3 regions of the Sphingobium sp. 3R8 genome follow, and region 1 is predicted to be linked to each of the others. Evidence: riboswitches for the same ligand, from Rfam matches in the RefSeq annotation. Region 1 holds a riboswitch; each other region holds the start of a gene.
What was found. Region 1 has a riboswitch for cobalamin ahead of K9B33_RS14145 (TonB-dependent receptor plug domain-containing protein). Riboswitches for the same ligand answer to the same signal wherever they lie in the genome.

Region 1 (10,461 bases):
CTATTGCCTGATCGAGGGGATGGCGATTGCCGCTCACGCGGTCGGCGCGCGGCATGGCTATATCTATATCCGCTCCGAATATCCCTTTTGCATCGCGACGATGCGCGCGGCGATCGAGGCGTCGGCGCACATCGTCGCGCCCTTCACGCTGGAGGTGCGCGAGGGGGCGGGCGCCTATGTCTGCGGCGAGGAAACGGCGCTGCTCGATTCGATCGAGGGCAAGCGCGGACAGGTGCGCGCCAAGCCGCCTTTGCCGGCGCTCCAGGGGCTGTTCGGGCGGCCGACCGTCATCAACAATGTGCTGTCGCTGGCGGCCGTGCCGTTCATCCTAAGCGAAGGTGCGGAGGCCTATGCGGCGGTCGGGTTCGGGCGGTCGCGGGGCACGATGCCGGTGCAACTGGCGGGCAATGTCAAGCATGGCGGGCTGTACGAGATCGGCTTCGGGATCACGCTGGGCGAACTGGTGAACGAGATTGGTGGCGGCACGGCGAGCGGGCGACCGGTGCGGGCGGTGCAGGTGGGCGGACCTTTGGGCGCCTATTTCCCGCCCGGCATGTTCCATCTGCCGTTCGATTATGAAGCCTTTGCGCAGGCTGGCGGGCTGATCGGCCATGCCGGGATCACGGTTTTCGACGATAGCGTGGACATGGCGCATATGGCGCGCTTCGCGATGGAATTCTGTGGGGCGGAGAGTTGCGGCAAATGCACGCCCTGCCGGATCGGATCGACGCGCGGGGTGGAGATTATGGATCGAATCATTGCGCAACGGCCGGGGGGTGAAGAGAAGAAAGATCCCGGCCTTCGCTGGGATGACGGGGGGTTGGGGAAGGCGCTATATTCTCGCTCTCCATCCCGGATCGATGTGTCGATCGAGGGGCAGACGGCTTTGCTGCGCGATCTGGCCGATACGATGAAATATGGGTCGCTATGTGCGTTGGGGGGCTTCACCCCCTATCCGGTGCTGAGCGCGCTCGACTATTTCCCCGAGGATTTCGGTGCGCCTGCACCCATCAAGGAGGCAGCGGAATGAGCTTCAATCGCGAAACCGATCATGGCACGCCGCCGGCGCTCGCCACGGGCAAGTCCGTCACCCTGACCATCGACGGGCAGAGCGTGACCCTGCCCGAAGGCACCAGCATCATGCGCGCGGCGTCGCTGACAGGCGGGTCGATCCCCAAGCTGTGCGCGACCGACAGTGTCGAGAGTTTCGGGTCGTGTCGCCTCTGCCTGGTCGAGGTGGAGGGGCGTAACGGCTATCCCGCATCCTGCACCACGCCGGTGACGGACGGCATGGTGGTGCGGACGCAGACCGACCGGCTGAAGCAATTGCGGCGCGGGGTGATGGAACTGTATATCTCCGACCATCCGCTCGATTGCCTGACCTGCGGTGCGAACGGGGACTGCGAATTGCAGGATCAGGCGGGCGCGGTGGGCCTGCGCGACGTGCGCTATGGCTATGACGGCGCAACCAATATGGGGCAGGTAAAGGACCAGTCGAACCCCTATTTCGATTTCGATCCCAGCAAATGCATCGTCTGTTCGCGCTGCGTGCGCGCCTGCGAGGAAGTGCAGGGCACGTTCGCGTTGACGATCGAGAATAAGGGTTTCGAGTCCAAAGTGTCACCGTCGCAGGGCGAGGATTTCCTCGGCTCCGAATGCGTGTCCTGCGGCGCGTGCGTGCAGGCCTGCCCGACCGCGAGCCTGATCGAAAAGGCGGTGGTGGAGATCGGCACGCCCGACCGCGCCGTCGTCACCACCTGCGCCTATTGCGGCGTCGGCTGCACCTTCCGCGCGGAAATGCGGGGCGAGGAGCTGGTGCGGATGGTGCCGTGGAAGGACGGCAAGGCCAATCGCGGCCATAGCTGCGTCAAGGGCCGCTTCGCCTGGGGTTATGCGCAGCATCAGGACCGGATATTGAATCCGATGATCCGCGGGTCGGTCAGCGAGCCGTGGCGCGAAGTGTCCTGGGACGAGGCGATCGCCTATACCGCGCGCGAGTTTCGCCGGATTCAGGCGAAATATGGGACGCGCAGCATCGGCGGGATTACGTCGAGCCGTTGCACCAATGAGGAAACCTTCCTTGTCCAGAAGCTGATCCGGCAGGGGTTCGGCAATAATAATGTCGATACCTGCGCGCGCGTCTGCCACTCGCCGACCGGCTATGGTTTGAGCCAGACTTTCGGCACGTCGGCGGGGACGCAGGATTTCGACAGCGTCATGGCCGCGGACGTGATCCTCGTCATCGGCGCCAATCCGACCGATGGGCATCCGGTCTTCGCCAGTCGCATGAAGAAGCGCTTGCGGCAGGGCGCGAAGCTGATCGTCATCGATCCGCGCCGCACCGATCTGGTGCAATCGCCCCATGTCGCGGCGGAACATCATCTGCCCTTACGACCCGGCACCAATGTCGCGATGCTGACCGCGATCGCCCATGTGGTCGTGACCGAGAAGCTCTATGACGAGGCTTTCATTCGGGCGCGGTGCGACTGGGACGAGTTTGCCGACTGGGCGGATTTCGTGTCGGAGGCGGCGCGCTCGCCCGAGGCGATCGAGCCGCTGACCGGCGTGAAGGCGCAGGACGTGCGCGCCGCGGCGCGGCTCTATGCCACCGGCGGCAATGGCGCCATCTATTATGGGTTGGGCGTCACCGAACATTCGCAGGGCAGTTCGACCGTGATGGCGATCGCCAACCTGGCCATGGCGACCGGCAATGTCGGGCGCGAGGGCGTGGGCGTGAACCCGCTGCGGGGGCAGAATAATGTGCAGGGGGCCTGCGACATGGGCAGCTTCCCGCATGAATTTTCGGGCTATCGCCATGTGTCCGACACCGCGACGCGCAGCCTGTTCGAGCGGGCATGGGGCGTGGCGCTGGACGCCGAGCCGGGATTGCGCATCCCCAACATGCTGGACGCCGCGACCGACGGGACGTTCAAGGGGCTGTTCGTGCAGGGCGAGGATATCCTCCAGTCCGATCCCAATACCCATCATGTCGCGGCGGGGCTGGCGGCGATGGAGTGCGTAGTGGTGCAGGATCTGTTCCTCAACGAAACCGCCAATTACGCCCATATCTTCCTGCCCGGATCGACCTTCCTGGAAAAGGACGGCACGTTCACCAATGCCGAGCGGCGCATCCAGCGGGTGCGCAAGGTGATGGCGCCGCTCAATGGCCATGCGGATTGGGAGATCGTGCAGTTGGTGGCCAACGCCATGGACTTGGGCTGGACCTATGGTCACCCGTCCGAAATCATGGATGAGATTGCGGCGCTGACCCCGACCTTCGCCGGCGTCCATTATGACCGGCTGGAGGCGGAAGGATCGCTGCAATGGCCGGCCAACGACGCCGCGCCCGACGGCACGCCAACCATGCATATCGACGGCTTCGTGCGTGGCAAGGGCAAGTTCGTCGTGACCGACTATGTGCCGACCGACGAGAAGACCGGGCCGCGCTTCCCGTTGCTGCTGACGACCGGGCGCATTTTGAGCCACTATAATGTCGGCGCGCAGACGCGGCGCACCGCCAACACCGCCTGGCACCCGGAAGACCGGCTGGAGATGCATCCTAGCGATGCGGACAATCGCGGCCTGAAGGATGGCGACTGGGTGACGCTGCGCAGCCGGGCGGGGGAGACGACCCTGCGCGCGCTGATTACCGAGCGGGTCGCGCCGGGCGTGGTCTATACGACCTTCCACCATCCCGAGACGCAGGCGAACGTCATCACCACCGACTATTCGGACTGGGCCACCAATTGCCCGGAATATAAGGTGACGGCGGTGCAAGTGATGGCGTCGAACGGGCCGAGCGACTGGCAGCAGGATTATGCGCAGCAGGCCCGGACCAGCCGCCGCATCGCGCCGCTGGAAGCGGCCGAATAGGATGACGGACATGAGCGACGACACCCATGTCATGTCCACCACGGACCGGCTGGTCTATATGGCGCACCAGATCGCCCGCAACATGGCGATGATGGGCGAGGCGAAGGCGGTAGCGGCGTTGGCCGAGCATCTGACCCGCTTCTGGGATCCGCGGATGAAGGCGCAGATCGTCGCCATCGCGCAGGACCAGCCCGAGCGCCTGTCGCCGATGGTCGCCGCCGCCGTCGCGCGCATGGCGCAGGGCAGGCCGGCGCCCGCCGTCGATGCGGCGCAGTTCAACGCGGTGGACGAGGCCGGGCATTGCGACGCCGGTTGAGCGGCGCGCCGTCCATCGCTACGCCGTGACGATGGATGATGCCGCCGCCCGCCCGCTGACTTTCGATCGCCTGACCCCGGACGGCGGGACGCAGGCGATCGACCGCGCGCTGGCCGACGAAGTGCCGGTCGCGATCGAATTTAACGGCATCGGCTATGCGGTGCTGATGGCGACGCCCACCGACATTGGCGATCTGGTGTTGGGCTTTGCGTTGGGCGAGCGGCTGATCGGGCCGGGCGACGCGGCGTTCGACGTCGATACCCATCGGACTGAACAGGGCATCGTGGCCCGCGCGACCTTGCCGCAGGACCGCACCGATGCGCTGCTGGAGCGGGTGCGGCATCGTGCGTCCGAATCCTCCTGCGGCATATGCGGGATCGAGAATCTGGAGCAGGCGATCCGGCCGCTGCCGCGGGTGATGACGACGTCGCGGGCGGACCGCGCCGCCATCTTTCGCGCGCTGGCGGCGCTGCACGATCACCAGCCGTTGAACGCGGCGACTGGCGCGGCCCATGCCGCGGCCTGGGTCGGGGCGGACGGGGCCGTCCGGCTGGTGCGCGAGGATGTCGGGCGGCACAATGCGTTCGACAAGCTGATCGGGGCGATGGCGCGGGCTGGCGCGGACTGGGACGGCGGTTTTGCGCTGCTGTCGTCGCGCTGTTCCTATGAACTGGTGGAAAAGGCCGTGCTGAGCCAATGCCCGCTGCTCGTCACCCTTTCCGCGCCGACCCGGCTGGCGGCCGCCCGCGCGGAAGAGGCCGGCTTGCCGCTGGTCGTGCTGGCGCGGCGGGACGCCATGTTGCTGCGGAGCAACAGGCCGTTGGCTTAAACCCGGTGCCGCTTGGCATCGCATCCGCTTTCCCTTAGAGCGCGCGGCGTGGGGGCGGCTTGGCTTCCCCTGCGAGATGATCGCGCCGGTGCCCGGCAACGGGCTTAATCGGGAATGCGGTGCGGGCGTGCGAGCGCCCAATTCCGTGGCTGTCCCTGCAACTGTAAGCGGATAGTGCGATGCATATGGTCGAAAGACCGGCCACTGGACCCATGTCCGGGAAGGCTATGCATCCGTGCTGCGACCCGCGAGCCAGGAGACCTGCCGGCGCTTGGTCGCTCTTGCTTTGGTCCAGGGGATGGCCGGAGCACGGTGGTTTTTCCGTCGAGCGACGCCATGCGGCCGGGGCCGCATCGGGTTGTGGACGGGATATGGCGCCATCCCTTGCTTCCGCCCGACCGCATTGCGGACGCCCCAGGCCAAGTCGCACCGGCGCCGGGGGGTATATATGTTGAAAACAGGCATTTCTCTGGTGGCGCTGATCGTGGCGACGCCGGTATGGGCGCAGGATGACGAGATCGTCGTCACCGCCACGGGTATTGCGCAGTCGCGCGACGAGGTCGGCCAGGCGATCACCGTGATCGATGCGGAGACGATCAAGACGCGGCAGGCGATCGATGTGGTCGATTTGCTGGCGACGACGCCGGGCGTGCGCTTCAACCGCAACGGATCGACCGGCGGCGTGACCGGCGTGTCGCTGCGCGGCGCGGAGACGACGCAGACTTTGGTGCTGATCGACGGGGTGAAGGTCAACGATCCCAGCGGCATCGGCGACGGCTATGATTTCGGCCCGCTGCTGACCGGCAATATCCAGCGGATCGAAATATTGCGCGGCTCCAACTCGGTGGTCCATGGCAGCCAGGCGATCGGTGGCGTGGTCAACCTGATGACCGGCGTGCCGGCCGAGGGCTTCGGCGCGAACGCATCGGTGGATTATGGCTATAGCGACACGCTGAGCGCCAAGGCGGACGTGTCGGGCACCAGCGGCATCGCCACGGGCGGCGTAGGCGCGGCCTATTTCCGCACCGACGGCATTTCGTCGGCCGCAGGCGGGACGGAGCGCGACGGGACCGAGAATATCGCGACCAACGCCAGGCTGAAGCTCAGCTTCACCGATATGCTGAGCCTGGACCTGCGCGGCTATTATATCCATGCCGACCTCGACTATGACAGCTTCTTCGGCGCACCTGCCGACAGCAGCGACGTCAGCAAGCTCGACCAATATGTCGGCTATGCGGGCCTCAACCTGGCGCTGCTGGATGGCAAGCTGACCAACCGCGCCGCCGTCACCTGGATGCGCAACGATCGCGACTATTATTTCGTGCGCGGCACCGACCCCGACTATGGCTATTCGGGCACCAACCTGCGCTTCGAATATGAAGGCGTCTACGCGCCGGTCGACCAGGCCAAGCTGCTGTTCGGCTATGAGCATGAGCGGCCGGATTATGATTTCTTCGGCTTCGGTTCGACCGCCAGCGCGAAGATCAACATCGACAGCGTCTATGCGCTGGCGATCGTCAAGCCTTTCGCTGGTTTGGCCGTGACCGGTGGCGTGCGCCATGACGACCATAGCCAGTTTGGCGGCGCGACGACCTTCGGCGCGAACGCCAATTATTCGCCCAATGGCGGCGCGACCAATGTGCGGCTGAGCTATGGCGAAGGGTTCAAGGCGCCGTCGCTCTATCAACTGTACGACAGCTTTAGCGGCAATGCGGCGCTGCGCCCTGAACGGTCCAAAAGCTATGATGTCGGGTTCGACCAGAGCCTGGACGGTGGTCGGGCGATGTTGTCGGTCACCGCTTTCCGCCGCGATACGCGCAACCAGATCAATTATGACAACGCCACCTTCACCTATGGCAATCTGGACCGCACCCGCGCCAAGGGCGTGGAAGCGTCGATCGCGCTGAAGCCGGTCGATGCGCTGACCGTCACCGGCAGCTACAGCTATGTCGATGCGCGCGACCGGTCGGCAGGGTCGGCCGATTTCGGCAATCGCCTGGCCCGCCGCGCCGCCAATGCGGTGAGCGTGTCGGCCGACTATGTCTGGTCGTTCGGCCTGTCGACCGGCGCGACGGTCACGATGGTGGGCGACAGCTTCGACAATGCGGCGAATACGCGGCGGCTGGACGGCTATGCGCTGGCCGGGGTGCGGGCCTCGATGCCGCTGGGCGCGCATCTGGAAGTCTATGGTCGCATCGACAATCTGTTCGATGAGACGTACCAGACGGCCTATGGCTATGGGTCCTATGGCCGCGCTGCCTATGGCGGCGTGCGTGTTCGCTTCTGATCGACAGGCAAGGGGGCGGGCGTGATGCCTGCCCCTTCAGCGCGGCGCGTTCAGTCGCGCCATGATGGTGCGCGCCGCCTGCACATAGGCGGGGCCGCCGCACACGGTCCAGCTTTGCGGCAGGCTGATGCGCGGAACGGCGGCGAGCGCGGGATGGTGCAGCATTTCGGTGCCCTGATCGACCACGCGGTCGGTGGCGCTTTCCACGATCAGCCAGTCGGGCCGCGCCGCCACCATTTCTTCCAGCGGCACTTGCGCCAGCGGCGGTTTGCCAAGTTTGGCGGCGAGATTGGTGAGGCCGACGCGGCGCATAAGATCATCGATCAGCGTGCCGGTGCCGGTCATATAGCCGCGCCGCTGATAATAGGCCGCGACGCCGCCACGCCTGGGACGGGGCAGGGCGGCGAGATCGCGATTCATGGCCGCGATCAGCGCCTCGCCGCGATCGACATGGCCGGTCGCGCGCGCCACCTGCCTGATCTGGTCGAGGATCGCGCCATAGCTGTCGGCGCTGGCGAGGCCGAGCGTGCGCCACTGGCCCGGCGGCGCGCCCGCCACCGCATTCGGGCCGATCGGGAAACCCAGGATCAGGTCGGGGCGGATCGCCAGCACTTCCTCCGCGGGACGGCGCAGCGTGCGAAAACCGCGCGCCCTGGTCGTCGCAGCGGACAGTTCGGGATCGCGCGCATTGCTGCTGAGCGCGGCAATCTGAACGGGATCGGCGAGGGCGAGCAGATATTGGTCGGCGCAGACGTTGAGCGAGACGATGCGGCGCGGCGCCGTGGGGGCGGCAGCGCCGGTCAGTGCGATCAGCGCGGTCGCCGCCAGAAATATCCTGCTGGTCATGCCCATCGCCTTATCAAGCATGGGCAAGGAGGCAAGCCATGACCGTGCGCCGTCATCATCCGTTGCTGATCCCCGGCCTGCTGCTGCTGGTCGTGGCGGCGGCGTTCGGATCGGTCCTGCTGGGCGCGGTGGCGATCAGTCCGGGGCGGATCGGCGCGGTGCTGACCGGCGGGGGAGACGCGGTCGCCCGCACCATCGTGCTGGATCTGCGCCTGCCGCGGATGCTGCTGGGCCTGATCGTCGGCGCGATGCTGGGCGTGGCCGGCGCCGCGTTGCAAGGCTATCTGCGCAATCCGCTGGCCGAACCGTCGGTGCTGGGCGCGTCCAATGCGGCGGCGCTGGGGGCGGTCTGCGCGCTCTATTTCGGGCTGGCGCAGCTGCATCCGATGGTGCTGCCGCTGCTGGCCATATTGACCGGACTCGTCGCCATCCTGACCCTGTTCGCGCTGTCGGGCACGGTGGAAAGCCCGCTGACGCTGATCCTGGCCGGCATCGCCGTGGCGACGCTGGCGGGGGCGGGGATCAGCCTGGCGCTCAACCTGTCGCCCAATCCCTTCGCTGCGATGGAAATCATGAGCTGGCTGATGGGGAGTCTGGAAAATCGCAGCTACGCCCATGTCTGGATTGCCTTACCCTGCGTCGTCGTCGGCGCGGCGCTGCTGATCGCGGACGGGCGGACGCTGGACGCGCTGACATTGGGGGAGGATGGCGCGCAGGCGCTGGGCGTCAATCTGCCCGCTGCGCGGTTGCGCATGATGCTGGGCGTGGCGATCGGCGTAGGCGGCGCGGTCGCGGTGTCGGGATCGATCGGCTTCGTCGGGTTGATCGTGCCGCATCTGGTCCGGCCGCTGACCGACCGGTCGCCCTCGGCGGTGCTGCTGCCTTCGCTGCTGGGCGGCGCGGCGCTGCTGACGCTGGCGGATATCGGGGTCAGGCTGATCCCGACGAACAACGAATTGAAACTGGGGGTGGTGACGGCGCTGCTGGGCGTGCCGGTCTTCCTGGTCCATCTGATACGGGAGCGGCGGCTATGGTGACGATATCGGCGCAGGGGCTGACGGTGCGGCTGGGTCGCCACGCGGCGGTGCGCGATGTGGACGTGACGCTGGAACCGGGCACGCTGGTCGGCGTGGTCGGTCCCAATGGCGCGGGCAAATCGACGCTGATCCGTGCGTTGCTGGGACTGGTGTCGCCGCAGGCGGGGCGAGTGCTGATCGATGGGCAGGACGGGAAGCGGCTCGACCGGCAGACGATCGCGCGTGCCGTCGCCTATCTGCCGCAGGGCCAGACGCTGCACTGGCCGCTCAGCGTCGAGCGGCTGGTGGCGCTGGGGCGGCTGCCGCATCTGGGGCCGCTGTCACGCCTGTCGGAAGAGGACGAAGCGGCGATCGAGGCGGCGATGGCGCGGGCCGACGTGCTGCACCTGAAAGGCCGGGTCGCGACCGAATTGTCGGGCGGCGAGCGGGCGCGGGTGCTGCTGGCGCGGGCGCTGGCGGTGGGCGCGCGCGGGCTGATCGCGGACGAGCCGCTGGCGGCGCTCGATCCTGGACATCAGATCGACGTCATGGACCTGCTGCGCGGCGAGGCGCGCGGCGGGGCGCTGGTGGTGACGGTGCTGCACGACCTCGGCATGGCGGCGCGCTATTGCGACCGGCTGCTGCTGATGGACGGCGGGGCGCTGGTGGCCGATGGCGCGCCGATGGACGTGCTGACGGCGGATGCGCTGGCGCGGGTCTATGGCGTGACGGCGCGGATCGAGCGGGACGGCGACGCGCCGCTGATCCTGCTGGTGGGGCGGGTGTCCTGATCCACCCCGCCGGCAGGGGCGGAATTACTCGCCGAAGCCGTGTGGGGCCGGATCGGCCACGGTGATGGCGCCGGCGCCGACTTCGCTGACTTCCAGCGCGCGTTCGGCGACGCCGGCGCGGTTGAAGCGGAAGGCGCCGTCGATGCCGGAAAAGCCGCCTGCGTCGCGCAGCCGCGCGGCGGGGAAGGGCGATCCGGGCTTCCAGTCCTGCGCGATCCGCACCGTCAGCAGCACCGAATCATAGCCGAGCGAGGACAGGCGGAAGGGGGATGCGCCGTAGCGCGCGCGATATTTGGTCGCGAGCTGGCGGTAGAGCGTGTCGGAGACGCTGGCGAACCAGGCGCCACGCAGCACGGGGCTGGCGGCCAGCGTGCCTTCCGTATTCCACAATTCGGTGCCGAGCAGCCGCGCGGTGGCGCCGCCATTCTTCCGCACGATCGGCGCGACCTGGAGCGCGACGCGGCCGCTGTCGGCGATCAGCAGTGCATCATAGCTGGAGGAGG
Region 2 (10,461 bases), on a different contig from region 1:
GGCGCGACGTCAACATCTCCCGGAGGTTCCGCTGGCTACATCCCTCCTTCTCCTATGCGCGGCGTCCACGCCGTCCAGCCGGATCGGCGGCTTTCCGGCGCTGGACGAGGGCCTGGACGCACGCGGCGCGCATGATGCCGCCGCCTGCCGCCTGCCGCCGGGTTTCGACAACCATGTCCTTTGCAGCCCGTCCCGCGCCGCCGCGCAGACTGCCCAGGCGATGGGGCTGGACGCCTCGGTCGAGGTGGCGCTGGTGGACATGGATGCCGGGCGCTGGACGGGCCGGTCGTTTGCGGACCTTTCTGCCGCCGAACCGGCCGCCCTGTCCGACTGGATCGCCGATCCGACGCAGGGCACCGCGGATGGTGAGACCATGGAATCGGTGCGACAGCGGGTAGGCGGCTGGCTGGACGGAATGGCGCAGTCGCCCGGATGCGTCTGCGCCATCAGCCATGCCATGACGATCCGCGCCGCCTTGGCGCACGCGCTGGGCTTTCCGCTCGTGACGACGCCTGCCATCGACATTGCGCCGCTATCCGCCGTTCGCCTGTCCTTCAACCGCATCTGGCGGCTTCAGGCGATCGCACCGCACTGAGGGCTTGCGGACGGCCCCGGCAGCCGGTATCGCCGACCGCATCCGGGGAGCCGCAAGCCCCCTTCGATGACTGATCGCGCCGGTTCCCCGCAAGGGGATTAAAATGGGAAGGCGGTGCGGGTGGCAGTCCCTCGACGAGGGCGCTCATCCAAATCCGCAGCTGTCCCTGCAACTGTAAGCGGCGAGCGCGATGCACATCGCTCCCTTTCCAGGGGAGCAGCCACTGGGCCGGACGCTAAATCCTGCGAGGCCTGGGAAGGCGTGCATTAAGCGATGACCCGCGAGCCAGGAGACCTGCCGGCGTCTGGTCGCTCTTGCTTTGGTCCAGGGGATGGCCGGGGCACGGTGAACGCCGTCTGAGCGACGAACCCATGTGGCTGGGGCCGCATCGGTGCGCGCTGACGGGCTCCATGCGCCTGCTCGTCGCCGCGCATCGACCGTTCGTTCGCGTCCGGCACGCCCCCGCCCGAGATATCGCTCAGGTGCAGCGGGGGTAGACATGGCCATTATCAGGCTCGGCGATGCCGATCGCCCCTTCGCGCGCATGAATCCCATGGCGCTTGAAGGAGAAGAAGCGTGAGCAAGATCCCGACCACCGTCATCACAGGCTTTCTGGGGGCGGGCAAGACGACGTTGATCCGGCACCTGCTGCACAATGCCAAGGGCCGCAGGCTGGCGCTGATCGTCAACGAGTTCGGCGATGTCGGCGTGGACGGCGCGCTGCTGCGCGGATGCAATGACGAGGCGTGCCCGGAGGACGATATCGTCGAACTGGCCAATGGCTGCATCTGCTGCACCGTGGCCGACGATTTCCTGCCGACCATGCTCAAGCTGCTCGACCGCGCCAATCCGCCAGACCATATCATCATCGAAACGTCCGGCCTGGCGCTGCCCAAGCCGCTGGTGAAGGCGTTCCAGTGGCCCGAAATCCGCACCCGCGCGACCGTGGATGGCGTCGTGGCGCTGATCGACGCCGATGCGGTCGCCGCCGGGCGCTTCGCCGCCGACGAAGCCGCGCTGGCGCTGGCGCGGGCGGCCGACCCCTCGCTCGACCATGACAGTCCGCTGGAGGAACTATACGAAGACCAGCTCGCCTGCGCGGACCTCGTCATCCTCAACAAGGCCGACATGGTCGATGCTGACGCGCTGACCCGGATCGAGGGCGACATAGGCAAGGATATCCGTAGTGGGGTGAAGATCGTGCGGACCGATCATGGCGCGATCGATGCCGGCGTCCTGCTCGGCCTGTTCGCCGAAGCGGAAGAGGATATCGACGCGCGGCCATCGCACCATGACGGCGACCCCGATCATGACCATGACGATTTCGACAGCTTCGTCGTCACCGGCGGCGAGATTGCGGGCGTGGATGCGCTGGTGCAGGCCATGGCCCCGTTGATCGAGGCGCATGATATCCTGCGCATCAAGGGCATGGTCGCCGTCGCCGGGCGCCCGGCACGGTTGGTCGTCCAGGCGGTCGGTCCCCGCATCCAGCATTATTTCGACCGCGCCTGGAAAGCGGAGGAGTCGCGCCTGTCACAACTGGTGGTGATCGGGCAGAAGGGGCTGAATCAGGCCGCCATCGACAGCGCCCTTCGCGCGGCCTTCGCCTGATGCATTTGCTGGCCGCTACGCCGGGAACCGTCTCCAATGGCGAGGAGGCGATCGACCTCGATCAATCGCCGGGCGAGATCGTGTTCCTGACCGTGGCGGACAGCGAGCTGGCCTGTTTCGCCCAGGCGGCGGCCCTGCTGGGTGAGGATGCGCCGTCGATCCGGCTGGTCAACCTGCTCCAGCTCAAACATCCCTATTCGGTCGATCTCTACGTCGAAAAGGTGATCGCCCATGCGCGTTTCGTGTGCGTGGTGCTGCTGGGGGGCAAGGCCTATTGGTCCTATGGCGTCGACGAGATCGCACGGGTGGCGCGCGAAAAGGGGATTGCCTTCGCCGCGATCGCTGACGGGCGCGAACCCGATCCGTCGCTCGATGCCGCCGCGACGCTGCCGGTGGCGGTCAGCGAACGGCTCCGCGACTATCTGCGGCAGGGCGGCGTCGCCAATGCGGTCGGCTTCCTGCGCCATGCCGCGCGGCTGATCGGCGCGGATATCGGCGTGCCGGACGATCCGGTGCCGGTCGCCGACGCCGGTCTCTATCTGGCGGGTATGGAACGGCCTACGCTGGACGATGTGCGGACAGGATGGCGCGCGGGACAGCCCGTCGCGCTCCTCTGCTTCTATCGCGCGCTGATGATCGCCGGTACGCTCGATGCCGTCGATGCGCTCGTCGCCGCGCTGAAGGGACGCGGGCTGAACGTCGTCACCGTCCATGTGCGGGCGCTGCGCGAGCCGTTCGCGATCGACTGGCTGCGCGGCCTGATCGCTGAAATCCGGCCCGACATCATCCTGAACGCCACCGCCTTCGCCGCTTCCTCGCCGGGCGACCGGCGGACGCCGTCGGTCCTCGAAACCGCGGATTGTCCGATTCTCCAGACCGTGTTTGCGGGGGTCGAACAGGCGAACTGGGCCGACAGTCCGCGCGGCCTTGGCCCCCGCGACCTGGCGATGAACGTCGCCCTGCCCGAGATTGACGGCCGCCTGTTCACCCGCGCTGTCGCCTTCAAGGCGGCCGAGCGTTTCGATGCCCGGACCCAATGCGGCATCGTGGTGCCGCGCGTTGCCCCCGATCGCGTCGCTTTCGTCGCCGATCTTGCCGCCAATTGGGCGGCATTGCGGCGCACGCCCGCATCGAATCGGCGTGTTGCGCTCATTCTCGCCAATTATCCCAATCGCGACGGTCGGCTGGGCAATGGCGTCGGCCTCGACACGCCGGCCAGCGCGGCCGCCATTCTCGCCGCCCTGCGCGAAGCGGGCTATCATGTCGGCGATGCGCCCCTGGACGGCGCGGGGCTGATGGCGATCCTGCTCGGCGGCGTCACCAACGCCCGCGCGTCGCTGGATCGCCTGCCCGAAGTCCGCCTGCCGGTCGGCGATTATAGCCTATGGTTCGACGCGCTGCCCGCGTCGATACGTGGCGCGGTGACGGCGCGATGGGGCGCGCCTGCCGACGATCCCTTCGTGCGCGACGACGCCTTTCATCTGCCCGCCCATCGCTTCGGCCATATCGTCGTCGCAGTGCAGCCCGCGCGCGGGTATAATATCGATCCCAAGACCAGCTATCATGACCCGGCGCTGGTCCCGCCGCATGGCTATCTGGCCTTTCATTTCTGGCTGAACCAGGATTTCGGCGCGCAGGCGGTCGTCCATGTCGGCAAGCATGGCAATCTGGAATGGCTGCCGGGCAAGGCGCTGGCCCTGTCCGACACCTGCTTCCCGGAAATCTGCGCCGGGCCGGTGCCGCAACTCTATCCTTTCATCGTCAACGATCCGGGCGAAGGAACGCAGGCGAAGCGCCGCATCGGCGCGGCGATCATCGATCATCTCACCCCGCCGCTGACGCGCGCGGAAAGCTATGGCCCGTTGAAGGCGCTCGAAGCGCTGGTCGACGAATATTATCTCGCCGCCGGCATGGACCCGCGCCGCATCCAGCATCTGAAAGCCGAGATTCTCGATCTTGCCCGGTCGCAGGGACTGGACGCCGATGCCGGGGCCGTCGGGGATGGCGATGACGCGCTCGCGGCTCTCGACAATTATTTATGCGAATTGAAGGAGATGCAGATACGCGACGGGCTGCACATCTTCATGCGATCGCCGACCGGCCGGTTGCGCACGGACTTGCTCATCGCCCTGTCCCGCACCCCGCGCGGCTATGACGAGGCGGGCCAGGCGTCGCTGCTCCGCGCCTTGGCCGACGATCTGGGCCTTGGCTTCGATCCGCTCGATTGCCGGATGGGCGACGGCTGGACCGGTCCCCGACCGGCCGTGCTGGCAGCGGTGGGCGATGCGCCCTGGCGCAGCCATGGCGACACGATCGAACGGCTCGAACTGCTGGCCGTCGCGCTGGTCGAGGGTGCGACAGCGCCCGGCCCAGCGTCGCAGGCCGTCATGCGGTCGCTGCGGCACGATCTCGCCAGCCGCGTGGACCGTTGCGGCCCCGCCGAAAAGGCTGCGTTGCTGGCTGGCCTGGACGGGCGTTTCCTATTGCCCGGTCCCTCCGGCGCGCCCACGCGCGGGCGCCCCGACGTGCTGCCGACCGGCCGCAACTTCTATTCGGTCGACACCCGGTCCGTGCCGACCGCCACGGCATGGGAGCTTGGCCGCCGCTCGGCGCAACTGCTGGTGGACGATTATCTCCAGCGCGAAGGCGAATATCCAAGGGCCATGGCGTTGTCCGCCTGGGGCACGGCCAATATGCGCACCGGCGGCGACGACATCGCCCAGGCCCTGGCGCTGATGGGCGTGCGGCCGCGCTGGGACTGGACGTCGGGCCGCGTGATCGGTTTCGAGGTGATGAAGATCGCCGAACTCAACCGCCCGCGCGTCGATGTCACCTTCCGCGTCTCCGGCTTCTTCCGCGATGCTTTCCCCGAACAGATCGACCTGCTCGATTCCGCAGCGCGCGCCGTAATGGCGCTGGACGAGCCGGACGAGGACAATCCCGCCGCCGCCCGCCACCGCCGTGAGACCGCGCAACTGATCGACGCCGGCCATGACGCGAAGGCGGCCGCCCGGCGCGCGGGCTTTCGCGTGTTCGGATCGAAGCCGGGCGCCTATGGCGCGGGCCTTCAGGCGATGATCGACGAGAAAATCTGGCACGACCGCGCCGATCTCGCCAACGTCTATCTCGACTGGGGCGGCTATGCCTATGGGGCAGGGGCGGAGGGCGACGTTGCGCGCGACCTGTTCGCCACGCGGCTGGCCCAGGCCGACGCCGTGGTGCAGAACCAGGACAATCGCGAGCATGACCTGCTCGACAGCGACGATTATTACCAGTTCGAGGGCGGCGTCGCGTCCGCCGTCGAGCATCTGTCGGGCAAGCGGCCGCGCGCCTATCATAACGACCATAGCCGCCCCGAACGCCCTGTCGTCCGCACGCTGGAGGACGAGATCGGCCGGGTGGTCCGCGCCCGCGTCACCAATCCCAAATGGATCGCGGGCGTGATGCGCCACGGGTACAAGGGCGCGTTCGAGATCGCCGCGTCGGTCGACTATCTGTTCGCCTTCGCCGCCACGACCCATGCCGTGCGCGATCATCATTTCGACGCAGTCCATGCCGCCTTCATCGAGGATGAAGCCGTGCGTGCCTTCCTGGCGGAGGCCAATCCGGCCGCGCTGCGCGAAACCGCGGCGCGCCTGGCCGAAGCGCTGGAGCGCGGCATGTGGAAACCCAGATCGAACAGCGCGGGCCTGTTGCTCGCCCAGCTTGCAGGAGGATGACGATGGCCGAACGGACAGACGAACAACATGCGCAGAAGATGAAGAAGAAGCAGGCCGCGCACGACCGGATCGTGGCGGGCAAGACGGTCGAAAAGGGCCTGCTGATCGTTCACACCGGCAAGGGGAAGGGCAAGACGACCGCGGCGCTGGGCATGGTGGTGCGCGCCATCGGCCATGGCAAGAAGGTCGGCGTGGTCCAGTTCGTGAAGGGGGCGATGGAGACGGGCGAGAAGGCCGTGTTCGATCGTTTTCCCGATCAGGTCGAATTCATGGCTATGGGCGACGGCTTCACCTGGGATACGCAGAACCGGGCGCAAGACATTGTTTCGGCAGGCAAAGCCTGGGATCAGGTCAAGCGCATGATCGCCGACCCGGCCTATCATCTGGTGCTGGCCGACGAACTCAATATCGTCCTGCGCTACGATTATCTCCCCCTCGACGAGGTGCTGGCGGTTCTCAAGGCCAGGTCGGAGATGAAGCATGTCATCGTCACCGGCCGCAACGCGCCCGAAGCGCTGGTCGAAGCCGCCGATCTGGTGACGGAGATGACGCTGGTGAAACATCCGTTCCGCGAACAGGGCGTCAAGGCGCAGCCCGGCATCGAATTTTAAAGCCGATGGTCGATCTGGTTCACCAGGCTGCGAACGGCATCGACATAGGCCGGCCCGCCACAGACGGTCCAGGCCTGGGGCAGGCGCAGCCGCTTGATGTCCTTCAACAGCGGGTGGCGCAACATCTCCGTACCCAGATCGACCACATGTTCGGAGCCGCTTTCGATCAGCAGATAGTCGGGCTGGGCGACCATCAACTCTTCGAGCGTGAGTTGCGACAGGACCGGCTTGCCGAGCTTGCCGGCCAGATTGACCAGCCCGGCGCGGGTCATCAGGTCGTCGATCAGCGTGCCCGTCCCGGTCAGGAAACCGCGCCGCTGATAATAGGCCGCGACGCCGGACCGGCGGGGACGGGCGATGGCGGCGAGATCCCGGTCCATCCCCGCGATCAGCGCCTCGCCGCGATCGACATGGCCGACCGCCTTTGCGACGGCGCGGATTTGCGTGACGATGCCGGTGTAGCTGCCGGCGGGCTTCAGATCGAGGGTATGATAATGTGCGCCCGACAGCGCCGCCATCATCCCGCCGCGCCTGGCCGGCGCGCCGATCACCAGATCGGGATCGATGGCCAGAACTTCTTCCGCGGAACCTGTCAGGATGGGCAGGCCGCGCGTTTGCGCCGCGGCTGCGGACATGGCCGCATTGTTAGCGTTCCGGGTCAGACCCGCAATCTGCGCGCGATCGGCCAGCGCGATCAGATATTGGTCTGCACACAGGTTCAGCGACACGATCCGCTGCGGTGCGGCGGTGTCCCCGGTTCGCGATGCGGGCGCCGAACCAGCCAGAAGACTGCCCGCCGCCAGCGCGAACAAAATCGCCGCCAGTGCGGCGGACGAGGATTTCCTTAGTCCCAGTATCATAGCCGCCCCATGACTTACACGACCCCGGGACACAAGCGTGACGGGGACCACCGATCCACTGCGAGGTGCCATTGTCCAACTTCCACCCGTTCGACGCGCGGCGGCGCGTGCTACTGCTCATTCTCCTGGTCTTGACGATCCTGGCCGGCATCGCCTCGCTGGGCGTGGGATCGGCGGCCATCGATCCGGCGCGGCTGCTGGCGGCAGCGACCGGCCATGGCGACCGGATCGCGACCGCGATCCTGTTCACCCTGCGGCTGCCACGCGTCTTGCTCAGCCTGGCCGTGGGCGGGATGCTCGGCCTCGCAGGCGCAGCGTTGCAGGGTTATTTGCGCAACCCGCTGGCCGAACCGTCGGTGCTGGGCGCATCCAACGCCGCGGCGCTGGGGGCGGTCGGCGCCCTCTATTTCGGGCTGTCCGAACTGCATATCCTGCTTCTGCCATTGCTGGCGATCGGGTCCGGCCTGCTCGCCCTGCTGCTGCTGTTCGCCTTGGCGGGGCGCGCCGAAAGCCCGCTCAGCCTCATTCTCGCCGGCATCGCGATCTCTGCGCTGGCGAGCGCGGGCATCAGCCTCGCCCTCAACCTGTCTGAAAATCCCTTCGCCGCCATGGAGATCACCGCCTGGCTGCTCGGATCGATCGAGAACCGATCGGTCGAGCACGTCTGGATCGCGCTGCCCTGCATCGCCTGCGGCGCGGTGCTGCTCCTGCTCGACTCCCGCGCACTTGATGCCCTGACACTGGGGGAGGAGGGTGCGCAGGCGCTCGGCGTCAACCTGCAGCGCACCCGGTTGCGCCTGTTGCTGGGCGTCGGCATCGGTGTCGGCGGCGCAGTGGCGGTCGCCGGCTCGATCGGCTTTGTCGGGCTGATCGTGCCTCATCTGGTGCGGCCGCTGACCGATCGCAGCCCCTCGTCGATCCTGCTGCCCTCATTGCTGGCGGGGGCGGCACTGCTGACGCTGGCGGACATCGCGGTGCGCCTGATCCCGACCTATAATGAACTTAAGCTCGGTGTCCTCACCGCCTTCCTCGGCGTCCCCGTTTTCCTCCTGCATCTGGTGCGGGCACGGCGGCTATGGTGACGCCGTCCTGGCCTGTCGCCGATATTCGGCAACCAGTTTGGCCTTGAGCAATTTGCCCGTGGGTTCGCGAGGAAGCTGATCGCGGAAATCGAATCGCCGCGGTGTCTTCACGCCACCCAGCGCCTTGCGGACATAGGTCGTCAACTCGCTGGACAGGCTGTTATCGCCGGTCACGCCCGGCGCGGGCTGGACGACCGCGATCACCATCTCGCCCAGATCCTCGTTCGGTTCGCCGATGACCGCCACGTCCGCGACCTTGGGGTGGGTGATCAGGGAATTTTCGATTTCCTGCGGATAGATGTTAACACCACCCGATATGATCATGAAATTCCTGCGGTCGGTCAGATAGAGATAGCCGTCCGCATCGACATGGCCGATGTCCCCCAGCGTTGCCCAACCCCGGCTATTATAGGCCTTGGCGGTCTTGTCCGGGTCATTATGATATTCGAAGCGCGGGCCGTCGGCGAAATAGACGTCGCCCGTTTCGCCGGGAGGCAGTTCCCGACCCGCGGCATCGAGGATCTTGACCGTCCCCAATATCGCTCGCCCGACCGATCCCGGGCGTTCCAGCCATTCGGCGGACGACAGGGCGGTGATACCGCAGGTTTCCGTGCCGGAATAATATTCATGCACGATCGGTCCCCACCAATCGATCATCGCCTGTTTCACCGGCACCGGGCAGGGGGCTGCGGCGTGGATGACCGCCACCAGCGAGCCGCTGTCATAGCGCCCCCGCACCGCCTCCGGCAGTTTGAGCAAGCGGATCAGGTGGGTGGGCACCCAAGTCGCATGGGTGATGCGATAGTCCTGGATATGGGCAAGCGCAGCCTCCGCATCGAAGCGGTCCATCAGGACCACGGTGCCGCCGAAGCGCTGCACCGTCATCGCCCAGCGCAGGGGCGCCGCATGATAAAGGGGGGAAGTGGACAGATAGATCATGTCCTCATCCATGGCGTAAAGGGTGCGCCCCATGGCGACGAGCGGAATTTCCGCGTCCAGCGGCCCGTCGGGCAGGGTCGGTTTCACGCCTTTGGGACGGCCGGTCGTGCCGGAAGAATAGAGCATCTCCGTGCCTGCGCTTTCGTCGGCGATCGCCGTGGCGGGGCAAGCGGCGCAGGCCGCGATCCAGCCGGGAAGGCCGCCCGCCTCGCCATGGACGCTGTAGGCCGCAAGCGCAGGCCTGGCCGCAAGCGCCTGCTGCGCGAGCGGCGCGAGTGAATCGGAAACGATCAGCAGCCGGGCGTCGGAATCCGTGATGATATAGTCGAGATCGTCGGCGCTGAGCTTGGTCGAGATGCTGGTGAGATAGAGACCTGCGCGCTGCGCGGCCCAGGCAATGGGAAACACCGCCATTTCATTGTTCAGCATCACCGCGATCACATCGCCCCGCTGCAAGCCGAGTCGCCGCAACATATGCGCGCAGCGGTTCGATGCCGCGTCGAGCGCCCGATAGCGCAGCACCTTGCCCGTTTCGGCCATGATGCAGGCAGGCTTGTCGGGATATGCAAGGGCATGGTGCATGGGGTGCATGGATGTCGGCCTCTCCTGTCGGGCGCGACCGCCCTTCGGGAGTCCGCTGCCTCGCTATGGCGCCGTCGAGCTGTCGCCTTCCGTGCGTCTGTCGAACGTGAAAAGCCGTATCGTGCCGCGGGAGGCAAGCGATGCGCAAGAAATGTCAAAAAGCAGAACATCTCTGTGTAAAGCCTGCAGAGCGCGCTTCGACTAAACCGCCAGACAAGCCAGCGACCATCAAGGTCCGAAGGAGGAGAGATTTTGCGATATCCGGCACAGCCAGGCGCGACCGTCGCCCCCACCGCTAGATACGTCATTACATATGCAGCATCCCCGCTCCATAAGGCCGGAAGAGAGATGTCCCATGCTGATTGAAGGGCTGGCAGCGATCGTGACCGGCGGTGCTTCCGGGCTGGGCGGCGGCGCCGCCGCAATGCTCGCACGCGCCGGCGCCAGGGTCACCATCTTCGA
Region 3 (10,461 bases), on a different contig from region 1:
GGCGACCGATCCTCCGCGGACACCCAGCTATAATTGCCGTCGATCGTCAGCCGACCGACATGGGCGACGCCGGCCAGTTCCAGCCCGTGCGCCTCGCTGCGCTGGACATTGGCATAATAGCCAAAGCGCGGTGTCGTCGTGCCCGGCGCATAGCAGAGCGGCGGCCGGTTGGTCGTCGGACAGCCATTATAGGTGATGAGATTGTCGGTGCTGCGATCGAACCAGGTCGCCGACAGGATCAGCGCATGGTCGAACAGATGCTGTTCGATGCCGGCATCCCAGCCATGCGCCTTTTCAGGCACCAGGGCGGTGTTCCCATAATCGCTGTAGAGCTGGTAGAGCGTCGGCGCCTTGAAGCCCTCGCCATAGCTCGCCCGCAGGATCGTGCGGTCCTTGACCAGCGCCCAGGCTGCGCCCGCGCCGAAGACTGTGTTGCCGCCAAAGGTCGAATGATGATCGTAGCGCACTCCGCCATTGACGGTCAGGCCGGCCAGCGGCTCGACGCTCAGTTGGGCATAGAGGCTGTCGATATCGGCAGACCCGCGGGTCGTGGCGTAGGCAGCCAAACTATCGGAAGGCGAAGCCGTGCGCATCCGCTGCTCCTCGCGCTCCGCGCCGAAGGCCGCGGTCCAGCCCTGCGCGATGGTGAACACGCCCTGATATTCGTAGCGCTTCGTCTCGCCTCTGGCGGTGAAACTGGTCTGGCGCAGTTTGCGGGCGGGGTTGACGTTGTCGCGTAGCGTCTCGCTGCGGCTGAAGGACAGGCGATTGCGCAGCGCGCCGCCGAACAGGTCGGCGTTGAGGCCGGCATAGCCGATCCATTCCTCGACTTCTGAATATTCGGGACTGTCCGGAATGGCCCCGGCGCTGTCGATGTCGGTGCGCCCCTTGGCATAATAGCCGCGCATATCGATCGACACGCCCGGCGCCAGCGCGACGCCGAGCCGCCCGTTGAGCGTGCCGTTGGTGTAGCCGTCCTTCTCCTTGGCGCCAAAGCGCGGGCTGATCGCCGAGATGCCCTCCGTCGTGAAGCGGCTGCCCGAGACCTGCCAGTCGATCGCGCCCTGTCGTCCGCCCAGCGCAGCGCGGGCGCTGACGGTATCGCGCGATCCCGCCTCGATATCGAAGCTGCCTTCGATCGGGCGTTCGGCCCGCGCGGTGACGATGTTCACCACGCCACCGATCGCCTGGCTGCCCCAGAGGATCGACTGTGGACCGCGCAATATCTCGATCCGGTCGATGTCGCCGGTCATCAGCGTCGCGAAATTATAGCCGCCGCCGGTCGAGGACGGATCGGCCAGCTTCACGCCGTCGATGACCAGCACGGTCTGGTCGGCCTCCGCGCCGCGAATGCGGATCGAGGTCGCCGTGCCATAGCCGCCATTGCGGGTGAAGCTGACGCCCGGCGTGCGGATCAGCAGGTCGGACACCGCCAACGCCTGTGCGGCGTCGATTGCCGGCTTGTCGATGATGGTGATGCTCGATGCCACCTGTTCGATGGCCTGCGGCTGGCGCAGCGCAGTCACGATCACCTCGCCCGCATCATCGGCCAAGGCCGGCGTCGACAGGCCCGCCAGAAGCAGAAGGCCGCTCTTTGAAATCCAATGCATCATAATCCCCCAGTCGTTGACAGGACCGGGCGGACGCGACGCGGTGGCGATGCAGAGCGCACGCGCGCACGACATCGCCACCGTGCGAACCCGCACGGTCAGCTTGTCGTTGCGCGAGGATATCCTCGTTCGACCGGCACACCCTGTCCGGACGAAGAACGACCGCGACAGGCAGGTCTCCTGGCTTGCGGGTCAATGCCGTATTCGAAGCGCCTTCTCGGAATCATCGATTCCAATGGCTTGTGCCTCGATGGCTCGCCGCTCACAGTTGCAGGGGCAGCCGGGGTCTTTAACCCCGTTCCCTTTTGATCCCCTTGCGGGGAACCTGACGCGCAGCCGCCCTAATCGACTTGGATCAGGCGATCAAGTGGAAGAAGCCACCGGTCACCTGGCCCGCGCGGTGGCCCGCCGGAGGGAGGGCCTGCCCCTCCGCATCGGCCATGTCGGCCAGCGGCTCGCCCTCGCTGGCGGTGATGCTGGCATAGTGGAACTCATGACCCAGCAATAGCTGCCCGACAGAGGCGAAGCTGGTGCCGTGCCGCAGCCGCGCGCTGCGATAGCCCAATGTTCGGCGCCTGCGCGCAAAACTGGTATCCATCGGCAACAGGCCCGCCATCGGGTGGACGATGCCGTCGCCATCCTCCAGCGTGCGGCCCAGCACCATATAGCCGCCGCATTCGCCATGCACCGGCCGGCTCTGCGCAAAGGCGCGCAGGCCGTTCAGGAACTGGCCATTGGCCGCGATCCGCGCAGCATGGAGTTCGGGATAGCCGCCGGGCAGCCAGCAGGCATCGCAATCGGCGGGCGGCGATTCGTCCGCCAGCGGAGAAAAGAAGCGCAGCTCCGCGCCGGCCGACCGCCACCAATGTACGATATGGGGATAGAAGAAGCTGAAGGCGGCGTCCCTGGCGACGGCGATCCGCTGCCCCGGTGGCCGGATGCCGGGCGGTTGCGCCGGCACGTCTGTCGTAGCGCCGGCCGCCGCCTGGATCGCATCCAGATCGCATTGCGCCGTCACCCGCGCTGCGATCGCGTCGATTCGCCGTTCCAGTTCCTCCGTTTCGCCAGCCTGCACCAGTCCCAGATGGCGGGACGGCATGGCCAATCCCTCGTCCGTGGCCATCGCACCCAGCAGCGGCAGGCCGATACGCGCGAACCCATCCTCGATCATGCGGACATGGCGCGTGCTGGCCACCTTGTTGGCGATCACTCCGGCGATGGCCGGCGCGCCGGGAAAAGTCGCGCAGCCATGCGCCACCGCCGCCACCGTCTGCGCCGCTGCGCGGGCATCGACGACCAGCAGCATCGGCCAGCCCAGCAGCCGCGCCACATCGGCCGACGCGCCCGAACGACCCGGCGCCCGCGTGCCGTCATAAAGGCCCATCGCGCCTTCCGCGACGACGAGTTGGACAGTTGTAGCGACGTGCGCCGCCAGCCCCTGCAGCATGGTCGGCGCCATGGCGAAACCGTCCAGGTTAATCGAGGGCCGGCCGGTCGCGGCTTCGTGAAAGGCCGGGTCGATATAGTCGGGTCCGCATTTGGCACCCTGCACGCTCAGGCCGCGATCGGTGAAGGCGCGTTGCAGGCCAATCGTCACCATCGTCTTGCCCGCGCCCGACGCCGGGGCGGCGATCACCAGTCCCGCGCCCAGTCGCGGCGTCACGACGTGCGCCATACCGGCAAGGGGGCGATGGCATCCACGAAGAGGGCGGCGCGATTCGGTGTCATGCCCGCCTTGTGGCAAAGCAGGCCCCGCGCCGCCAGCGCGTCAATTGCGGCGGAGGCGCCTCAGCAGGTGATCCGCGCCCTTGTCGCCGATCATGATCGCGGTGGCGTTGGTATTGCCGGCGGGAAGGCTGGGCATGACCGAGGCGTCGGCGACCCACAGCCCCTCGACGCCGATGACGGCCAGATCGGCGTCGACCACCGCCAACGCATCGTCGCGCGCGCCCATCCTGGCCGTGCCGACCGGGTGATATAGTGGGATCGATGCCATGCGCACGTAGGCGCGCAACTGTTCCGGGTCGGTCAGCCCCGAGCCGGGGCGTAGCTCCCCCCTTATATGTGTCGCAATCGGTGTCTCATGCAAGATCGAGCGGGCGATGCCGATGCCCTCGACGATCTGCTCGATATCATCGTCGCTGCCCAGTTGCCGATGTTCGATTTTCGGCGGCGCGAAGGGGTCGGCCGAGCGCAGACTGATCCGCCCACGATGGCTGGGCCGCATAAGCCCGACCAGGGTCGAGACCGACGGCGTCTTGCGCAGCATCAGCCGGCCCTGTTCGTCGAAATCGAAAGCGAAGGCGGCAAAGCTGATCTGCAGATTGGGCGCAGGCAGGTCCGGCCGGCTCTTCACGAAGGCCTGGGCGTGGCCGATCGCCGTGGTCAGCGCGCCGCGACGCGACAGCGCGTAGCGCAGCACCTGCCACGCCCCGCGCAGCCCCTGCGCATCGCTGTTGAGCGTCCGCACATCCACCTCGTTCACGACATGGGTGCCCACATGGTCCTGAAGATTGGCGCCGACGCCGGGGAGGTCGCGGACGACCTCTATCCCATGGGCGCGCAGATGGTCGGCCGGGCCAATACCGGACAGCATCAGCAGGCGCGGCGTGTTCATCGCCCCGGCACTCAGCACCACGCCATGGCGCGCACGCAGCGTCTTTTCAACGCCGTCCTGCCAATAGACGATGCCGACCGCGCGACCTGCCTCGATCAGGATGCGCAGCAATTGCGCCCCCAGCATTATGGTGGGCGCCTTGCCACTGCGCCGCTCGTGCAGATAGCCCCGCGCCGCGGAACAGCGTGTGCCGCCTCGCTGTGACACCTGCACATAGTCGACGCCCTCGGCGTTCTGCCCGTTCAGATCCGACGAGCGGGGGATGCCCGCCGCCTGCGCCGCTGCGATCCACTGGTCGGTAATCGGATAGCGCGCGCGCCCTTCGGACACCGCGATCGGTCCACCAGTGCCGCGCCACTGGTCGGCGCCGCGCTCATTATCCTCCATCCGCCGGAAATAGGGCAGGACCGATTCATAATCCCATCCCGCCGCGCCCTGCCGCGCCCATTCATCATAGTCCCAGCGATGACCGCGGATGAACATCATGCCGTTGAGCGCACTGCCACCGCCCAGCATCTTGCCCGCCGGCCAGATATCGGCCCGGCCACCCAGCGACGGGTCCGGCTCGACCTGATGGCACCAGTCATAGGCGGGATTCTGCACGATGGCGCTGGTAAGCGCGGGGATGCGCGACCGCATATGCCGGTCGGTCCCGCCCGCCTCGATCAGGGTGACGGACAGGCCCGCATCGGCCAGCCGCCCGGTCATCGCGGACCCGGCCGAACCGCCGCCCACGACAATGATGTCGGTGTCTTCCATGGTCGTTCCTAGAAATTGGACATGATGGCGGCGCTGGGCGCGTCGAGCGGCTTGCGGGCGGCTTTCAGCTTCAACTCGCGCTCCCGCAACGGCCCCTGTTCGGCGATCAGCCACGCGTGAATCGCATCGGCATCCTCCACGCCCAGCAGGTCGTCCCAGCGTGGCATCCCGCCCGGCAGCAACAGTCCTTCCCGCACGATCTGATTGAACATGTCATGCGTGCCTGGCTGCATCCGCCGCAGGTCGGGCGCAGTCGAGCGTAGCTGGTTGCTGTGGCAGATGGCGCAATTCTGGAAAAACAGCCCCTGCCCCTTGGCGATCATCGCTGGCGTCACGCCGGGCTTTTGCGCGGGCGGTGCGGAGGCCACCTCCACGGGTGGTAGCGGCGTTGGCTGCGCCACCGGTCCGCCGTCCAGCTTGAACACCAGGATGCGGTTGGCATTGCCGTTGCGATAGGCGGCGGAATAGCGCGGCACATAGCCCCAGCCGCCGCCGCCGAAGCCAGCCGCGACCGCGATATATTGCACGCCCTTCACGCGATAGGTCATGGGCGCGGCCATGATCGAAGTGCCGGTGTCGATTGCCTTGATGAGCTTGCCGTTGTCGGCGTCGCGGACCATCAACTTGCCGCCGATCGTGCCGTGGACGATGAGGCCGGACGCGGTGGAGAGCATACCCATCCGGTCCTGCCACCCTTCGGTCGGCACCGCCCAGCGGGCCTTGCCGGTCAGCGGGTCGATCGCGCGCAATTCCGACGAATAAGGCTTGTCCTTCACCCACTGCATTTCGGGCAGCTTTTCCACCTGTTCACGGATCGCGGGCGGCAGGGTCGGCAGCACGGCCTGCAATTGCGGGGTGAAGATGAGCGTCGTCTGGACATTGAGCGCCTTGGGCCGCCGCGCTTCCGCCGGGGTGCCGGGGGGCACGGTGAACATCAGGTTCCCCATGTCCAGCACAGAGGCATAATAGCTTTTGCGCTCCGCATCATAGGCGGCCGGATACCAGTTGCGCGCGCCCGCCGATGCCGGGAAGACGATACGCGGGCCGTTCCAGAAATCGGTGCGGTCCGGCGTCATCTGCGGCACGCCATCCTTGTCGAATCCCCTGGTCCAGTTGGTCCGCACGAGTGGATTGACGCGCAGCGGCTTGCCGGTTTCGCGATCCAGCACGAACAGATAGCCGTTCTTGGGCGAATGGAGGATGACCGGTCGAACCTGCCCGTCCACTTCCATCTCGGTCAGCACCATCGGCTGGGTGGCGGTGAAGTCCCAGCTATCGCCGGGCGTTTCCTGATAATGCCACTTCACCGCGCCGCTTTTGGCGTCCAGCGCGACGATCGAGGAGAGATAGAGGTTGGTCCCACCCTTGGGCGATCGGGTCGCGATCGAATAGGGGCCGCCATTGCCGACGCCGATATAGACGGTGCCGAACTTGGGATCATAGTTGATCGCATCCCAGACGGTGCCGCCGCCGCCGATATCCCAGCGGCTGTTGGCGTCCCAGGTCTTGAGCGCGGCGTCGAGCGCCTTGTCCTCTTGCGGTCCCTTGGCCGGATCATGGGGTACGGTGTAGAAACGCCAGGCCTGCGTGCCGTCGGCGATGCGATAGGCGGTGACATAGCCGCGCGTGTCATATTCCGCGCCGGCATTGCCGAGGATGACGAGGTCGCCGGCCACTTCGGGCGCGCCGGTGCTGGTATAGCCCCGGCTGTGATCGACCACCGTGTCGGTCTTCCAGAGGATCTTGCCGGTCTTCGCGTCGAGCGCGTAGAGCATCCCGTCAAGCGCGCCGACCATGACCTTGCCATTGGCCACGGCGACACCGCGATTGGCCTGATCGCAACAGGTCGACCGATTGGACTGCATGTCGACCTGCGGCTCGAAGGTCCAGAGCGGCTGGCCGCTCGCGGCGTCGAGCGCATAGACGCGGCCGAGATTGCCGCTGGTGTACATCACCCCATCGACCACCACAGGCGTCGCTTCCTGCACGCGGTTGGTGTTGAGGTCATAGGACCAGGCGAGGCCCAGCCGCCCCGCATTGCCCTTGTCGATATCGGTCAGGCGCGAATGATGGCTGCCCCAGACGTCGCCGCCGGTATAGGGCCAGTCGTCGCCCGCCCCGCTGTCACCCGTCGTTCCACCGCCCGCGCATCCTGCGAGCGCCAGCAACGCCGCCAGCGCGGCCATCATCTTCTTCACAGCGGCCAGCCTTCCTTGTGCGCCAGCATCACGTCGCGCAGGCTTTTCGGCTTGCGACCGGTGATCTTTTCCACCCAGTCGGTCCTTTCCGCGAAATAGCCTTCGCGGATCGACTGGCCGAATGTCACCATATCGTCGCTCGACCAGGGGATCGGCCCGTCGGGCACGATATCGGACGCATGGCGCGGAGCGCCCAGTGCATCGAAATAGGCGAACATCGCCTCGTCATCGACGGCTTCGACCACGATCGGCTTGCCGGCCAGTTCGCTCGCCAGCGCCATCGCCTGCGGGATGGTGATGAGGTCGGGACCGGTCAGCACATAGGCTTGGTTCTCATGCCCCGGTTGGGTCAGCACGCCCACGGCAGTCGCGACGCAATCGTCGCGGCTGACGAAGGCGACCGGGCCATCACCGCAATTGTCGGGCTTTCCGCCCATCATCAGTGCGGGGATGGTCATCGGCCCGGCGATCGCCTCGGCATATTGGCTGTCGCGCAAATGGGTCCAGGCGGCGCCGGAGCCTTCGATAATCTCCTCGGTCGCGCGATGATCGTTCTTGACGATGGCGGGATTGCCGGGCGCGTCGGCGGCGATGATCGAGGTGTAGACGATATGCCGGACGCCGGCCGCGACCGCCGCCTCCACGGCGTTGCGATGCTGGCCGACGCGGGTGCCGACGCGCGCGGTGCTGATGAGCAGCATCTTTTCGCCCCCCGCCATCGCGGCGAGAAGGGTGCCGGGATCGTCGAAATCGGCGAAGCGGACGTCGGCGCCTTTTGCTGCCAGATCGGCCAGCCTGGCCGGGGTGCGGGTCAGCAATATCGCATCCTGCGGCGCGACCTGTTCCAGCAGCAATTCCGCCGCCGCCCGGCCGAACGATCCCGAAGCGCCTGAAATGATGATCTTCCCCATGCGTCCTCTCGCTTGCATGATCTATCGTCTTGTTGCAGATAATCGTAACGAATGTTATTATTGCGTCAAGCCATAGAAACTAAGGAGAGTGACTATCATGCCTTCCCTTCCGATCGAGGACCGGATTGCGCTGCAAGACCTGATCGCCGCCTATAGCTGGGCGCTCGACACGGGTGACGTCGACGGGCTGGTCGCCTGCTTCACCCCGGACGCGCGCATGGTGGAGGAAGTATTTGACGATCCCGACATCTGGGAGGGCCATGAAGGGATTCGCGGCATCGCCGAACATTATCGCAATGCGCCGGGCTTTCCGGGGCGCCAGCATCATGTGACGCAGGTTCAATATACCGCACAGGACGACGGCAGTTGCAAGATGCGCGGCTTCGCCTTCGTGACCGAGTGCGAGGGCGAGCCGCCCTATCTGTTGCGCTTTGCCGGCTGGTATGACGACCATGCGGTGAAGGGCGCCGACGGCCAGTGGCGCTTCCATCGCCGTACCGTGCGGCTTTGGGATGGCGAAGTGCTGAAGAATTTTCCCGGTCGCGGGGAATGGGTGCCGCGCAAGCGGCCGGACTCGCTGATTATCCGGCTGTAACACCAGCCGTTTCGAGTATGTCGAAAAACGGGAGCGCGGCTCTGGCCGCTTCTCGACCTTGGCCTGTCCTGAGCGCCTGCCTTGTCAAACAGTCGAAGGGCTCGAAGCGAACGGATGTTTAAGGTCTAACCATCACCCAACTGAACGCGGGCATCATCTCGCTGGCGGGCGCGACGGTGCAATGGCCGATCTTGTCCAGCGCCAGTTCGGCAAAGGCTTCGGGCCAGTTGGCTTGGGAAAGGTGCGCCAGCTTGGCGACGGTGGCGCCGTCCGCCTCGCAGTTGGCTACCATAGAAGCATGGCCATGCCGCACCAGCGCCACGCGCCGATAGCCTGCCTCGGCCGCGATCTCGCCGACCAGGAGTTCGTCGCTGCGCCGGGTGACAGCGAAGATCGCCGTGGGCGAAGTCGCCAGCAAAGCCCGCATCTGCCGCACGCGATCGCCGTCGAGCGTCACGGCCTGGCCGCCCAATGACTGAGCGCGGGCCGCGAAGCGGCGGCCGGCCATCAATTGCGCGTCGTGCAGGAGGAGCGGCAAGGTGGTCGCCTCCGTCCGTCCGCCGATCACCGCCGTCGAGGCCACCGCTGCGCTTGCCAGAAAGCCCCTTCGAGACAGGCCGCTCATGGCTTTGCCGCCTTGGCCAGATGCTCGGCGATCTGCTGCAACTCGGCGTCGCTCACTTCGCCCCGCGGGATGGCGGGCATGTTGCCGATGCCCATGCGCGCGGCCTGCACGACATAGTCGGCGGTCAGGTCGGTGCGCTTTTCCAGCAAGGGCTGGTCGGTGCGTCGCGCCAGCAAGCCGGTCCCCATGCCACCGGGTCCATGGCACATGGCGCATTTCGCCAGATAGAGTTTTTCGCCCGGCCCCGCCGCCGGCCGCGACGACAGCGTTTCGGGCGCGGGCAAGGGCGGCGGCCCCTTGGATGCCTGCGTCGGCGTTTCGCTCGCCCGGCCGCAGGCGGCGCCTGCCAATATCAGCGCGGCGCCCGCCAGCGCGATCATGCCCCGGCGCATCAGCCCCGCCCTCCCATGCGATTGCTGGGCCAGATGCCGCTCTTCCCCGGTGCGATCACACCCTTGGGATCGAGTGCATCCTTCACCCTGCGATTCAGCTGCCCCAGCGCACCTCTGTTAAAATCATAGGTGCCCGCGACTGCGTCCATATAGTCGAGATGGGTGCGATATTCGCCATAGCCCTGGGCCTTGGCGTCGGCGATCAGATGTTTGAGGAAGGGGTCGACCCGGCCCATCAGGTCTGGATCGTCCTTGTTGATGAGCACGGCGTTGACGTTGATGAGGTGGCGCTCGCCAAAGGCGAAGCTGGCCTGATAGTCCATGCCATATTCCTTGTAGCGGGCGTAGGTGCGCTGGAACTGGGCCTGCGCCGCTGCGCCCGATTGCGGCAGGATGGGCGAGAAGCCGATATGGCCACCGCGGCCGCCATGCCAGTTGGCGTTCTGCATCGGCATGGTGAGCGGCGTGCCGGTCCAGCCGGTCGCCTCCAGCGGTTCGCCGGTCTTCCATGTCGTGGGGCGCAGCGACATGGGCTTGAGCTTGCCCAGTTCCTGCTCCAGGATCGCATAGGCCGCCTTGTTGACCGACTCCCGGCCGTAAAGCCGCAGGCTCACCCCCCACCAGCCGACATTGAACTTCTTGCGGATCGCCGCGATCACATCGTCGGGCAGCGCGCCGGGCTTGTCGGTCCACTGGTCGCGGGTCGTGACCACGGCAGCGGCGCGCAGCCAGTTGCCGATGGTCGGCGACTGCT

Region 2: another riboswitch for cobalamin. It lies ahead of cobW (cobalamin biosynthesis protein CobW); the one in region 1 lies ahead of K9B33_RS14145 (TonB-dependent receptor plug domain-containing protein).
Region 3: another riboswitch for cobalamin. It lies ahead of K9B33_RS18915 (TonB-dependent receptor plug domain-containing protein); the one in region 1 lies ahead of K9B33_RS14145 (TonB-dependent receptor plug domain-containing protein).

The regions. Positions count from the first base shown of each region.
Region 1 covers NZ_JAIQXR010000014.1:37,572-48,032, forward strand. Annotated here, with positions in the region: gene K9B33_RS14125 (formate dehydrogenase beta subunit) at 1-1,030, shown strand, start outside; gene fdhF (formate dehydrogenase subunit alpha) at 1,027-3,873, shown strand; gene K9B33_RS14135 (formate dehydrogenase subunit delta) at 3,884-4,189, shown strand; gene fdhD (formate dehydrogenase accessory sulfurtransferase FdhD) at 4,221-5,018, shown strand; cobalamin riboswitch at 5,088-5,302, shown strand; gene K9B33_RS14145 (TonB-dependent receptor plug domain-containing protein) at 5,467-7,305, shown strand; gene K9B33_RS14150 (ABC transporter substrate-binding protein) at 7,342-8,151, opposite strand; gene K9B33_RS14155 (FecCD family ABC transporter permease) at 8,190-9,188, shown strand; gene K9B33_RS14160 (ABC transporter ATP-binding protein) at 9,182-9,958, shown strand; gene K9B33_RS14165 (penicillin-binding protein activator) at 9,983-10,461, opposite strand, start outside.
Region 2 covers NZ_JAIQXR010000003.1:80,214-90,674, reverse strand. Annotated here, with positions in the region: gene K9B33_RS03930 (histidine phosphatase family protein) at 1-595, shown strand, start outside; cobalamin riboswitch at 659-912, shown strand; gene cobW (cobalamin biosynthesis protein CobW) at 1,172-2,206, shown strand; gene cobN (cobaltochelatase subunit CobN) at 2,206-5,925, shown strand; gene cobO (cob(I)yrinic acid a,c-diamide adenosyltransferase) at 5,928-6,536, shown strand; gene K9B33_RS03910 (ABC transporter substrate-binding protein) at 6,533-7,396, opposite strand; gene K9B33_RS03905 (FecCD family ABC transporter permease) at 7,528-8,478, shown strand; gene K9B33_RS03900 (acyl-CoA synthetase) at 8,470-10,008, opposite strand; gene K9B33_RS03895 (SDR family NAD(P)-dependent oxidoreductase) at 10,355-10,461, shown strand, end outside.
Region 3 covers NZ_JAIQXR010000023.1:12,665-23,125, reverse strand. Annotated here, with positions in the region: gene K9B33_RS18915 (TonB-dependent receptor plug domain-containing protein) at 1-1,613, opposite strand, end outside; cobalamin riboswitch at 1,763-1,954, opposite strand; gene K9B33_RS18910 (cobyrinate a,c-diamide synthase) at 1,966-3,273, opposite strand; gene K9B33_RS18905 (GMC family oxidoreductase) at 3,379-4,986, opposite strand; gene K9B33_RS18900 (PQQ-binding-like beta-propeller repeat protein) at 4,995-7,175, opposite strand; gene K9B33_RS18895 (NAD(P)H-binding protein) at 7,181-8,095, opposite strand; gene K9B33_RS18890 (nuclear transport factor 2 family protein) at 8,193-8,690, shown strand; gene K9B33_RS18885 (hypothetical protein) at 8,809-9,315, opposite strand; gene K9B33_RS18880 (c-type cytochrome) at 9,312-9,707, opposite strand; gene K9B33_RS18875 (FAD-binding oxidoreductase) at 9,707-10,461, opposite strand, start outside.